DNA from 3 places in the Geodermatophilus sp. SYSU D00696 genome. Region 2 is predicted to be linked to each of the others. Evidence: predicted binding sites of a transcription regulator. Region 2 holds the regulator's gene; each other region holds the start of a gene.
The links. Region 2 encodes LexA, which represses DNA repair genes until DNA is damaged. Its sites were predicted from a motif close to TCGAACANNTGTTCGA; they were not measured.
Positions count from the first base shown of each region.

Region 1 (4,299 bases), on a different contig from region 2:
GCCAGGCGAGGACCGCGGTGACCAGGTAGGCGGTGCCGTGCAGCGGCCCGACGGCCGAGGCCAGCGGCGCCCAGTGCACGGTCACCAGGTTGACCAGCAGCACGGTGAGGGTGACCAGCTCGGCCGCGGTGGCCAGCGCCAGCCAGCGGGTCGGTGACTCAGACACCGGTCGTCGAGCCCGGCCGGACGACCATGAGCACCACCACGACCACCCAGACCAGGTTGAACGTCCCCGAGGCCATCGCCAGCCGCCGCACGCGGGTCGTGCTGCCGGTGAGGGTGCCGGCGACGGTCCCGACGCCCGGGCCTCCCTCGCCACCGTCCGTCCCCTCCCCCGCGGCGGCCGCGAGGACCTCCTGCTGGCCCGGCAGGACGACGCCGACCAGCACGCCCGCCGCGAGCAGCGTCAAGGCCATCGAGGCCAGCACCCAGGCGTCGGTGAGCACCCCCAGCGAGCTCGCCGTCGCGATCCCGAACACCGGCACGGCCAGCGACAGGACGGCGTAGACGCGGGTGACCCGGTGCAGCAGGCGCAGCGCGGGCACCGCGGCCGGGTCGCGCCCCTCCAGCGCCTGCCGGGCGTAGCGGGGGAACAGGCTCACCGCGATCGTCACGGCGCCGACGAAGACGACGGCCACGACGACGTGGACGCTGAGCAGCACTGCAGCCACGGGACCTCCTCGGTCGGTGCCACCCACAGTATCAGCCAGACTGAAACAACCGGCCTGCGATCATGCGGACGTGACGGCAGCGGAGGGAACGGGAGGCCCGCCACCGACCAGCACCGCGATGGCCCTGGTGGTGACCGGTCGGGCCATGGAGGACCTGCTCACCGCCCGGCTCGCGCCGCTGGGGCTCTCGCTGCGGCTGCTCGGCGCGCTCGGCCACCTGGCCCGCGACGAGGGGCTGTCCTACTCCGACCTGGCCCGCCGGGCGCGGGTCACCACGCAGAGCATGCACGCGACCGTCGGCCGGCTCGTCGAGCTCGGCGCGGTGGAGTCCGCCGGCCCGGGCCGCGGCCGGCGAGCGGGGCTGCGGGTCACCGGTCCGGGGCGTCGGCTGCTGGCCGACGGGCTGGCCGTGGTGGAGGCGGTGGACCGGGAGCTCGCCGCGGTCCTCGCCGACAGCGGCGGCGCGCTGGACTGGCCGGCGCTGCTCGCCGCCCTCGGGCTGGCCGGACGGCGGCCGGCGGGATGACGACGTGCGGTCCTGTCGACACGCCGCCCGTGCCGTCACGGCCGGTGCTGTGACGGCTGCGCCGGGCGGGACGACACGACACGCCCGGGCGTCCGGCACGCCGGTCTTTCTCGTGTCCACAGCCGGTGGGTGGTCACCGCGCAGGTGACGCGCGCAGGACCACGGCATGTCCGGCCGGTGTCCCGCCCGTCTCCACATGTCGACTCGGGCTGTCCACCGACTTGTCCACAAGTTGTGCAGAACGCGGTGCACATGGGGTGTTGGACGGGTCCGCCGTCGCTTCCTACCGTCCTCTGCGGCACCGGGAACTGCGAGAACTGTCGGTGGCTCCCGGTAGCACAGGGCTCGAACGCGCGTTCGAGTGCGGGCATCGCGCGTCCTGGTGCTTCCCCCACCGGGCCCCGGTCGGTCGGCCGGGGCTTGCCGCGCGTGCCCATGAGCAGAGGGAGGTACCCAGGTGGCGGTGGCCGACGAGTTCAGCCGGCCGCAGGCGACGGCGCCGGAGTACGACCGGCAGCCCCCGCAGGACGTCGCGGCCGAGCAGTCCGTCCTCGGCGGCATGCTGATGAGCAAGGACGCGATCGCCGACGTCGTCGAGGTGCTGCACGGCAACGACTTCTACCGGCCGGCGCACCAGGTGATCTTCGACTGCATCCTCGACCTGTACGGGCGGGGCGAGCCGGCCGACGCCATCACCGTCGCCGCGGAGCTCAACCGCACCGACCAGCTGTCGAAGATGGGCGGCGCGGTCTACCTGCACACGCTCATCGCCTCCACGCCGACCGCGGCCAACGCGGGCTACTACGCCGCCATCGTGGCCGAGCAGGCGGTGCTGCGGCGGCTCGTCGAGGCCGGCACCCGGGTGGTGCAGCTGGGCTACGGCGCGGCCGGCGGGCGCGGCGACGTCGACGACATCGTCGACCGCGCGCAGCAGGAGATCTACGACGTCACCGAGAAGCGCATGAGCGAGGACTACTCGCGCCTCGAGGACATCCTGCAGCCGACGATGGACGAGCTCGACGCCATCGCCTCCCGCGGCGGCACCGCCCGTGGAGTCCCCACCGGCATCCGTGACCTGGACGAGCTGACGAACGGTCTCCAGGCGGGCCAGATGGTCGTCATCGCCGCCCGTCCGGGTGTGGGTAAGGCGCTGGCCCTGGACACCCCCATCGCCACCCCCACCGGCTGGACCACGATGGGTGAGGTCTGCGTCGGCGACCGGGTGCTGGGCGCCGACGGGCGGCCGACGACGGTCGTGGCCGCCACCGACGTCATGACCGGTCGGCCCTGCTACGAGGTGCACTTCTCCGACGGGTCGGTGGTCGTCGCCGACGCCCAGCACCAGTGGGTCACCACCGACCGCGCCGCCCGGCGGCTCGGCGAGCGCGGCGAGGCCCGGGTCCGCACGACGGAGGAGCTGGCGCGCACTCTCCGCTGCGCCACGGCCGACCGGCGCCTCAACCACGCCGTGGCGAACGCCGCCCCGCTGGACCTCCCCGCCGCCGACCTGCCGCTCCCGCCGTACGCGCTCGGCGTCTGGCTGGGCGACGGCACCTCCGCCGCCGCCCAGTACACGAGCGCGGACCCGGAGATCGCCGCCTACATCGAGGCAGAGGGCCTGGTCGTCACGCCCACGGGGGTCGACCGGCGCTACTCGCTCCGCCTGCCCGCCCGTCCCGCGCCGGCCGAGCGGCCGTGCCCGATGTGCGGCGAGCCGTTCGTGCCGAGGACCTCGCAGGTGCAGACGTGCGGCAAGGCCTGCGGCGGCGCCCTGCGGGCCAGCGGCGGGGTGGGACGTCAGGCCACCTGCCCCGACTGCGGTGGCCCGTCGAGCGGGATGGCGCAGTGCCAGCCCTGCCGGGACGACCACGGCACCGTGAAGGGCCTCCTGCGCGGCCTAGGCGTGCTCGGCGGCAAACAGATCCCGGCGGCCTACCTCCGCGCGTCGGTGGCCCAGCGGCGCGCGCTGCTCGCGGGCCTGCTGGACACCGACGGCACCGTCACGCCGAGCGGTGCGGTGCAGTTCGCCGTCACCGACCGACGGCTCGCCGAGGACACCCGCGAACTGATCGCCGGTCTCGGGCACCGGGTGAAGCTGAGCACCAAGCGGGTGCGCGGTCGCACCGAGGCGTCGTCCACCTGCTACACGCTGACCTTCAGCACCGACGACGAGGTGTTCCGCCTCGAGCGCAAGAAGCTGCTGCACAAGGAGCGCGGTGCGCGCACCTACACCGCCCGCGGCGTCCGTTTCGTCACCGACGTGCGGCCGGTGGCCAGTGTGCCGGTGCGGTGCATCCAGGTCGACGCCGCCGACTCGCTGTTCCTCGCCGGCCGCAGCTTCATCCCGACGCACAACTCGACCCTCGGGCTCGACATCGCCCGGTCGGCGGCGGTGAAGCACCACTTGGCCACCTGCATCTTCTCGCTCGAGATGAGCAAGCACGAGATCACCATGCGTCTGCTCTCGGCCGAGGCGAAGGTGCCGCTGCACCACATGCGGGCCGGCACGCTGTCCGACGAGGACTGGTCGAAGCTGGCCCGCCGCATGGGCGAGGTGGCCGACGCGCCGCTCTACATCGACGACTCGCCGAACATGACGATGATGGAGATCCGGGCCAAGGCACGGCGCCTCAAGCAGCGCAACGACCTCAAGCTCGTGGTCATCGACTACCTCCAGCTCATGACGTCGGGAAAGCGCGTCGAGAGCCGTCAGCAGGAGGTGTCGGAGTTCTCCCGTGCACTCAAGCTGCTGGCGAAGGAGCTCGAGGTCCCGGTCATCGCGATGTCGCAGCTCAACCGCGGTTCCGAGCAGCGCCAGGACAAGAAGCCGATGCTCTCCGACCTCCGCGAGTCGGGGTGCCTGCCGGCGGAGACCCGCATCCTCCGGGCGGACACGGGCGCCGAGACGACGATGGGCGAGCTCTTCGCGAGCGGTGCCACCGACGTCCCGGTGTGGGCTCTCGACGACAACCTCCGCTACGTCCGCCGGCACCTCACCCACGTGTTCTCCACCGGTCGCAAACCGGTGCTGCAGCTGACCACCGCGTCGGGCAAGACGGTGCGGGCCACGGCCAACCACCCCTTCCTGACCTACGACGGGTT
Region 1 is NZ_JBJGYY010000004.1:125,537-129,835, reverse strand. It holds gene ACI79O_RS04575 (hypothetical protein) at 1-166, opposite strand, end outside; gene ACI79O_RS04570 (hypothetical protein) at 159-671, opposite strand; gene ACI79O_RS04565 (MarR family winged helix-turn-helix transcriptional regulator) at 742-1,197, shown strand; gene ACI79O_RS04560 (replicative DNA helicase) at 1,661-4,299, shown strand, end outside.
Region 1: the regulator LexA is predicted to act here: its motif matches at 1,543-1,558, upstream of ACI79O_RS04560 (replicative DNA helicase).

Region 2 (4,299 bases):
CTCCTCCACCGTGGTGAACCGGCGGCCGCAGGCGGGACAGGAACGACGGCGACGGGTGGTGGCACCCTCGTCGGCCTCGCGCGAGTCGATCACCCGGCTGTCGGGGTTGTGGCAGAAGGGGCAGCGCACTGCGGTTCACCTCCCTCTGCGGACGAGCTCGGTACCGGTCTCCCCGGCGCCGGGTGGGACGTGCCGGCGGACGGCCGGATGCCACCGGCCACCACGCCTCGCCGCCCTCTGCTGTGGACCCCTCTGGGGACATCCGGTGGACACCCCGGGGATGACCTGAGGACGGCCCTGTGGAGGACTCCCTCCGTCGTGACCACTAGATGTAGGGGGACAGTAGGCCTGGCTCCACAACATCTGCAAGCCGACGCCGGGCGTGTCTCTTCCCCCGAGATGCGGTCGTGACCTCGCGGTGACCAGGCGCGACCACCTCTCCCACCCGTCACACGACACGCCGCGGCGCCCGCGCGTCCGCGCGCGGGACACGGCTGCCGGGTGTACACGCCGGCCACGACCAGGACCGCCGCCACCGCGCGGTGCCCGGCACGGCCGGGGACGCCGCCGGCGGGTCCGGGAGGGCGCGGGACGCCCGAGAGGGGTCGCTCAGACCGACGGGCGCACCGCGGGACGCCTGCCGCGCGGGTTCGGCACCAGGTCGCCCAGACGGATCGGCCGGGTGAGCAGGTCGGGCTCCGCGTCGGGAACGAGGGTGGCGCCAGAGGTGCCCACGGACACCGCGACGGGTGCCCCGGCGGACCCGGCGACGGCCGGCATCTCGGCGGTGACCGCGCGGTGCCGGCCGGCGCCGGCCGCGGAGGGAGCCCGGTGCCGGCCGGGCCCGGCCACGCCGACGGCGGGCTGCTCGGCGGTCACGTCGGCACAGTGCCGGCGGGAACGGCGCGGGCGGTCAGCAGCCGGCACGCCGACCGGGCGGACGACGGACATCGCGGCCGTGGCAGCGACCGCCGTGGCGACCGCCGGCGCCAGCGTGAGCCGGCGCTCCGGCAGCCGGACGGCGGCCAGATCGACCCAGGTCCCGGCGCCCTCGACGACGCCCGGGACCTCGGTGCGCAGTCGCACCCAGACCTCGCACGCGCCGGTCTCGTCGTGCCGCCAGCCGAGCATCGCGCCCGCGACCCAGGCGCCGTCCACGAGCACCTCGACGTCCTGCGGCGACCCGAATGACACCGCTGCCCTGCTGTTCACGGCTGCTGACACGTCCTCACCGTATGTGTTCGTTCAAGCCGAATGCGTGAGCGACCGGACACCGATGGTTGACGAACCGGGCGGGGCGGTCTCGTCACTTGTCCGAGGAGTGCCCCCGTCCCGGTCACGGCAGGCGCAGCACCTGACCGGCGACCACCGCCGAGTCGTCGAGGTCGTTGAGCTCCTCGATCGCGTCGACGACGACCCGCACGTCCTGCTCCGGGCCGGCGACCTCGCCGGCGATCGACCACACGGTGTCACCCGGCTGCACGACGACACTGCTCTCCCCGGCGAGCCGCAGGCCCTGCTCGGGAGCGAGCACCTCCCGCCCCAGGACCGCGCCGCCGACGCCCGCGGCGAGGACCAGCACGGCCACCAGGCGGCGCCCGCGGCGGGTCAGCCGCACGGGCCCGGGGGCCGGCGCCGCCGGACCGCGGCCGGCCCGGGCCGGCTCGCAGCGCACCGGCCGGCCCCCCGGCCGCGCCGGTGCCCGGCGGGTGCGGGGCGCCTCGGCGGCCGGCCCCGCGGCGGGACCGGTGGCGCGGACGGGCGCCGCGGCCGGGCGGTCGGGCACCGGCCGCAGGTGCCCGGTGATCCGCGGACCCGAGCCCGGCAGGGCCGCCCGCGGCGACGCCGGAGTGCCCTGGGCCGGGCGACGCGGAGCCGGGGGAGGTGCCTGCCGGCGCGGGGCCGCGGTCCCGCGCGCGGCCCCCTCCGCCAGCAGCGGCCGCCAGGGGACCCGGACCGCCGCGTCGAACTCCAGAACCGCCTGGTGCACGCTGCCCATGACCACTCCTCCTCGTCATCCCACCGCCGTCGAACACGCGTTCGATCGAACGTCTGTGCGATGTCTACCGCATGGGACCGACGGGGTCGACCCGACACCTCCGACGGGTTTCGAACACACGTTTGAAGTACCGGGCCCGAGGCGCTACGGTCCGATCAGCAGCCGTCCGCCCGTTCCCCCGGACGCCGGCACCTCCCGGCGTCCGGGGGCCGGGTCCTCCGGGTGGCGGGCGGGACACGAGGGCCGTGGCGACACGGCCGGCGAGGAGGAGACGTGGCGGGCACGAGCGGCACCGGCCAGGGCACGCGCGGGGGCACGGCCACCCGGCGAGGAGGCCGGCGGGGGACGGACACCGCTGCCGACGGCGCCGGGGGGCAGACCGCCGCGGTGCGGTCGTTCCCCGATCGGGGCGACGCCGGCGACGGGCTGAGCCAGCGGCAGCGCCGGGTCCTCGAGGTCATCCGCGACTCGATCGACCGCCGCGGTTACCCGCCCTCGGTCCGGGAGATCGGCGAGGCGGTGGGCCTGTCCTCGGCGTCGTCGGTCGCCCACCAGCTCTCGGTGCTGCAGAAGAAGGGATGGCTGCGGCGCGACCCCAACCGCCCGCGCGCACTCGACGTGCGGCTGCCCGGGGACACGGCCGCCGAGGGCGCACCGGCCGCGCCGGCCGCCGCCGACGGCAGCACCGCGCCCACCTACGTGCCGCTGGTCGGCAGGATCGCCGCCGGTGGCCCGGTGCTGGCCGAGCAGGCCGTCGAGGACGTCTTCCCGCTGCCGCGCGAGCTGGTCGGCGAGGGCACCCTCTTCATGCTCCGCGTCGCCGGCGACTCGATGGTCGACGCGGCGATCTGCGACGGCGACTGGGTGGTCGTGCGCCAGCAGCCCACCGCCGAGAACGGCGAGATCGTCGCCGCCATGCTCGATGGCGAGGCCACGGTCAAGACCTACAAGCGGCGCGACGGGCACGTGTGGCTGCTGCCGCACAACCCGGCCTACGAGCCCATCCCGGGTGACGAGGCCACCGTCCTCGGCCGCGTGGTGTCCGTCCTGCGCCGCGTCTGACCCACCGCCCGACCCACGCGGGCCCGGCTCCCGCCGACCGGCGCGGCAGGAGCCAGGCCCCGGGGTCGCGGGTTCAGCCGGTGGGTGGCGCGGCCGCCCGCCGGCGGCGCAGGCGGCCGCCGATCCACACCGCCACCGTGGCGACGGCGGCCGCCACCAGCCCGGCGGTGACCGGGGGGATGTCCGTGCCGCCGTCGGCGGGCGCGGTCGCCGTCGAGGTCCCCGCCGGTGACGACGACGCGGCGGCCCCGGCCGGGATCGGCACGACCGTGACGTCGCCGGGCGGTCCCTCCCCGGCGACGAGCAGCGCGGCGCCGTCGGCGGTGAACGACACCGCCTCGCCCTGCGGCGCCTCGAGCAGCGCGATGCGCACCGGCTCGCCCGCCAGCGCGGCCGGGACGTCGGACCCGGCGAGCGGCCAGACGTAGGCGTCGGTGTAGGTCCGCAGCGCGATCCGGCTGCCGTCGCGGGCGACCGCGCCCCCGGTCACCAGCAACTGGCCGGCACGCCCGACCGGGCCGCCCGGCGTCCCGGTGAGCGTGAAGGCCACGGTGCCCACGTCGGCCAGCTCGACCGTGCCGCCGTCGACCAGCGGTGCCGCCGGCCGGTAGACGTGACTGGCCCCGAGCACCTCCTTGGTGACCAGGTACGGCGTGCCGTCGGGCGCGACCAGCAGTGCCTCGGCGTCGTGCGGGCCGTCGGGATAGGTGAGCCGGTGCAGCGCCGTGGCGCCGTCGGGCCGCAGCGCGATGAGGGCGACGGTCTCCCGGGTGGCGTTGTTGTCCCCGGTGTCGGCCAGCCACACGGTGCCGTCGGGTCCGACGCCGAGGTCCTCGGGGTCGTAGGGGTCCAGCGGCGCGACGGTCTCGTCGACGACCCGGCAGGTCTGGTCGAGGACCGCGACGGTCACCCGCTCACCGCCGTCGGCGACGGCCAGCATCCGGTCGCCGACGTCGACGAGACCGGAGAGCTCCGCGAGCCGGGGGTCGGTCACCTGGCAGCGCCGTGCGGGCGTGGCCTCCTCGGCGGCCGCGGAGGCCGATGGCAGCAGGACCGGGGCGAGCCCCAGCGCGAGCCCGAGGACGGCGGCCGGTGCGCGCGGGGCGCACGCCCGCGCGCTACGCGGGAGGACGGCCGGCGCGGGCACCCGCCCAGCGTGACAGCACGACTGCGTCGAGTGCGTGCACCACGCCCAGCAGCAGGATCCCGACCGAGGCCCCGACGACCGCGTCGGTGAC
Region 2 is NZ_JBJGYY010000019.1:59,387-63,685, forward strand. It holds gene nrdR (transcriptional regulator NrdR) at 1-129, opposite strand, end outside; gene ACI79O_RS13775 (hypothetical protein) at 610-1,224, opposite strand; gene ACI79O_RS13780 (LysM peptidoglycan-binding domain-containing protein) at 1,337-1,999, opposite strand; gene lexA (transcriptional repressor LexA) at 2,273-3,061, shown strand; gene ACI79O_RS13790 (hypothetical protein) at 3,135-4,208, opposite strand; gene ACI79O_RS13795 (phosphatase PAP2 family protein) at 4,180-4,299, opposite strand, start outside.

Region 3 (4,299 bases), on a different contig from region 2:
ACGTCGTCCTTGTCGAACTGGCTCATCGGGTAGCCCAGGAAGCTGTTCTCCACCGGGGTGCGGTCGAGCAGCGTGGCGTCGGAGAGCAGCACCCCGCAGGGGTGCAGCGCGATGTGCCGGGGCAGGCCGTCGAGCCGGGCGACGAGGTCGAAGAGCAGGTCGAGGTCGCCGGTGCCACCGCCGCGCCGGGACCCCAGCCGGCTGGCCCGCAGCTCCGGCAGGTCGCGCAGCGCGGCGTGCACCTGGTTGGCCCGGACGTGCGGGAAGGCCTTCGCGACGGCGTCGACCTCGGCCGGCGGCAGCCCGAGGGCGGCGCCGACGTCGCGGATGGCGTGCCGCACCCGGTAGGTGTCCATCATCGAGATGCAGCTGACCCGGTGGGCGCCGAAGCGGTCGATGACCGCGTCGTAGACCTCCATCCGCCGGGCGGACTCCACGTCGATGTCGACGTCGGGCAGCTGGTGGCGCAGCGGGGAGAGGAACCGCTCCATGAGCAGCCCGTAGCGGATCGGGTCGACGTCGGAGATGCCCAGCAGGTAGGTGACCAGGCTGCCCGCCCCCGACCCGCGTGCCGCGGCGCGGACCCCGAGGTCCTTGATGAGGTCGACGACGTCGGCGACGGTGAGGAAGTAGGAGGGGTAGCCGAGAGCGTCGATGACGGCCAGCTCCTCCTCCAGCCGGACGAGGACCCGCTCGCTGCGCGGCATGCCGCGCCGGCCCAGCCCCGCCTCGCAGCGGGCCCGCAGCACCTGCGAGGAGCTCATCCCCCGCTCGGCGGGCGCGGTGACGACGTCGAGCTCGGGGTAGCGCACGGTGCCGATGCCGAGGTCGTCGCGGACGTCGACGGCGCACTGCTCGGCCAGCCGGGCGGTGCGCTCGAGCAGCCGCAGCGCCGCGTCGCGGTCGGGGCCGGCGATCTCGGCGGCGACCTCGGCCATCTCCTTGCCCGACTTCAGGTAGCCCTCGGCGGTGCGCCGGTCGACGTGCCGGCGGTCGAGGGCGACCAGCCGCCGGGAGGCGTCGAGGACGTCGGCGGTCGGCGCGTCGATGGCGTCGACGTAGCGGACGGCGTTGGTGAGCACCACCGGCACGCTCTCCTCGGCGGCGAAGCGCATCAGCCGCTGCGCGCGGAGGCGGTCGCCCCGGCCGCGGTGGTGCACCAGCTCGACCACCAGCGCCCCGGGGCCGAACACCGACCGCCACGCGGCGAGCCGGGCTGAGGCGACGTCGGCCCGGCCGGCGGCCAGCGCGCGGCCCACCGGCGAGTCCGGCCCGAGCACCGCGACCAGCCCGGGCGCGTGCTCGGCGGCCAGCGCCAGCGAGCTCACCGGCTCACCGCGGGTGCCGCGCAGGTGGGTGGCGCTGGTCAGCCGGCACAGCGAGCGCCAGCCGGCGCCGTCGCGGGCGAGGAAGGTGACCCGCGGCAGCCGCGGGTCGACGCTCGCGCCGCCCCGCACCGGGCTGCGCCGCGCGGGAGTCTTCCGGGGACCACGTCCGCCCGCCCGCCGCAGCGACAGCTCGTCGTCCTCTCCCAGCACGTGCGCCCGGGCCGGGGGCACGGTGGTGCTCACCGCGGGGGCGACCGCCAGGTCCACCCCGAACACCGGCCGCACCCCCGCCGACCGGCAGGCCAGCGCGAACTTGACCGCGCCGTAGAGACCGTCGCGGTCGGTCAGGGCGAGGGCACCCATGCCGTGCTCGGCGGCGCGGGCCACCAGGTCGGCCGGGTGGTTGGCCCCGTACCGCAGGGAGTAGCCGGAGGCGACGTGCAGGTGGACGAAGGGGTCGCCGCTCACCGCCCGCGCGCGGGGCGGTGGGCGGTGCCACCGACCACGCGGGGCCGGGGCGCGGGCGCGGGCGTGCTGGCCAGCAGCTCCTCGGCCACGGCGAGGAAGGTGCCGGCGTCGCGGACCAGGTCGTCGGCCTCCCGCTCGGTGACCGCGCGGGACAGCCCGGCCTCGGCCGCGGCGCGCTTGGCCGCGCCGGCGGCGAAGAAGGTGGCCCACTCCCCCAGCTCCGGGGCGACCTGCTCGAGCAGCACCCAGGCGCTGCGCGGCCGGCGGCGGCCGCTCTCGGGCCGGGTGCGGGCGGCGAGCACCGCCGCGGCCGCGCGCAGCGCCGCCAGGTGCGCGGTGGCGTAGCGCCGGCACGCGTCGGGGGCGTGGCGGGCCTCGGCCAGCGCCCGGGTGGCCTGGTCGAGCAGCTGGGCCGCGGCCGCCGGGAGCGGCGGCGGCAGGGGCAGCTGGTCGGCCGGGTCGTGGGTCATGGCGTACGCGGCGCCCATCAGTCGTGCACCCGCACGAGCGACCAGCGGTTGTCCGCCGCGTCCCAGCACAGGTCGTAGACCCCGGCGAAGCTCATCCGCGAGCGCCCGGCCCGCACCGCCTCGACCCGGAAGACCTCGCGTGGGGCGACCAGGTCGGCCGAGGCACCGCCGGGGGCGCCGGCCGGCCGCTGCCACCACGGCGTGGTCTCGACCCACGAGTCGAGCAGCTCGCCGACGACGTAGCGCCACTGCCCGCGCCAGAACTGCGCCGGCCCGAGCGGGCCGCGCTCGACCTGCACCTCCTCGCCGACCCGCTCGCCGACGTCACCCAGCACCCGGCTCATGCCCGACTCCCCACCCCGTGCCCGCTGACCGACCGGCCCGACCCACCGCACCGGGTGGGGAAGGACCCGGGTGCGGTGGGAGGCCCGCGGTGTTCGAACGTCTGTTCGAACGAGTCGAGTAGACCCGATACCACTCACAACGTCAAGCAGACGGGTTCCCGTTGAGGACGTACTGGTGCGAAACGATCCATGCCGCCCGCCTACAGGCAGGGTGTCGGGGACCAGACCGCCGTCACCTCCTGGAGAACAGACGTCGCCGCATCAGGGACCCATGGCGCACAAGTCAGGGAGTCACCCCTGACGACCGCGGAGCCACATCGGCCCAAGCTGATCCAGCGACTGAGCGAGCCTGGTGGTCTGTCGGCAAGGCGATGTGGGCCACTTGCTCGAGCGGACGTGGCACGAGAGAACCGTGAACTGACCAGGGGAGATGACATGGCGTCCGTCAGCCGAGTGAAGTTGAGCGGGGACAACGTGGACAGCCAGAAGGCACGGATCAAGGTGACCTGGCGCATGTCCTTCAGTCCGAAGGAGGTCCAGAGCCGCACTGTGTACAACTACGAGGTCTTCCTGCAGAACGTCGACGGCCTCGGGGACCCTGACGTCAGGCGCCGCCGCATTGCGACTGGGTCAGACCTGGCCACGACCGACGCGATCGACCGAGAGATCTCGGCCCTGGTCGACAGGTCGTTCTTGGACGAGGACTTCCCGTTGTTCCCCGGCGGCCCTGGCGACACGACAGACGAATGGCGAGCCGAGGTACACCTCAAGCCGTTCGTCCCCACGGGGACCTCTGGCGTCTCCGACGAACAGCTGCGCAAGGAGTTCGGCTTCTCCTGACCGGTGCGCCGCCACTCCAACCACCCCACCCAGCACTGGCCCCTCCCCTGGACCGCGTCCGACACCCGGTCCAGGGGAGGGTGCGTCAGGACGACTCCGGCGCACCCTCCCAGAGCGGCCGTCTCACATCCGTGGTGCTCGCTTCTCAGCGAGGCAGCTCGTGGGATCCTCGACAGCCAGACGACTCCGGATCCCCTCGATGCCGATCGCCTCTCATGAGACGGGAGGAGCATCCAGGAGGCTGCTCAACTCTCGACGCGACGAGATACCCAGCTTGCGGTACGTCCTCGTCAAGTGCGTCTCGACGGTCTTGGTGGTGAGGAAGAGGGCCTGGGCGATCTCTCGCGTACTGAGACCCTGCCCCGCATACCCGGCGACCCGTAGTTCGGCAGGGGTCAGAGCGTCAGGACCGTGACGGGACGCTCGCCGAGGCCGGGCACCGGCCGCCACGAGTTCCTCACGGGCCCGCCGTGCCACGAGGACGCCGCCGCACCGGGTCGCCAGGTCCAGCGCCTCGCCGAGCGGCCCTCGCGCCTCGGTGCGGTGACCGGCGCGGCGCAGTGCGGCGCCGAGCTCGAGCAGCGTCCGCGCGTGCTCCAGCCGTGCCTGACTTCCCTCTGATGCAGACACCGCCGCTCGCAGCACGTCAACGCGCTCGGCCGCCGGGCCCACCAGCGCCTGGGTGCGGAGCGCGATGCCGAGACCTCGCGGAGCTCCAAACCGGCGCGTCAGCTCGACCTCTTCCGCGACCAGGGCGAGGGCCTCGTCGTGGTGACCGAGCTCCCGGTGGGCGACAGCCGCAGCGCTCCTCCAGGGCTGGAGGCTCGGTAAGGCGTAGCCCGTCGTCCT
Region 3 is NZ_JBJGYY010000013.1:24,963-29,261, reverse strand. It holds gene ACI79O_RS10295 (DNA polymerase III subunit alpha) at 1-1,796, opposite strand, end outside; gene ACI79O_RS10290 (SAV_6107 family HEPN domain-containing protein) at 1,793-2,284, opposite strand; gene ACI79O_RS10285 (DUF6504 family protein) at 2,284-2,610, opposite strand; gene ACI79O_RS10280 (hypothetical protein) at 3,046-3,450, shown strand; gene ACI79O_RS10275 (AAA family ATPase) at 3,664-4,299, opposite strand, start outside.
Region 3: the regulator LexA is predicted to act here: its motif matches at 2,704-2,719, upstream of ACI79O_RS10285 (DUF6504 family protein).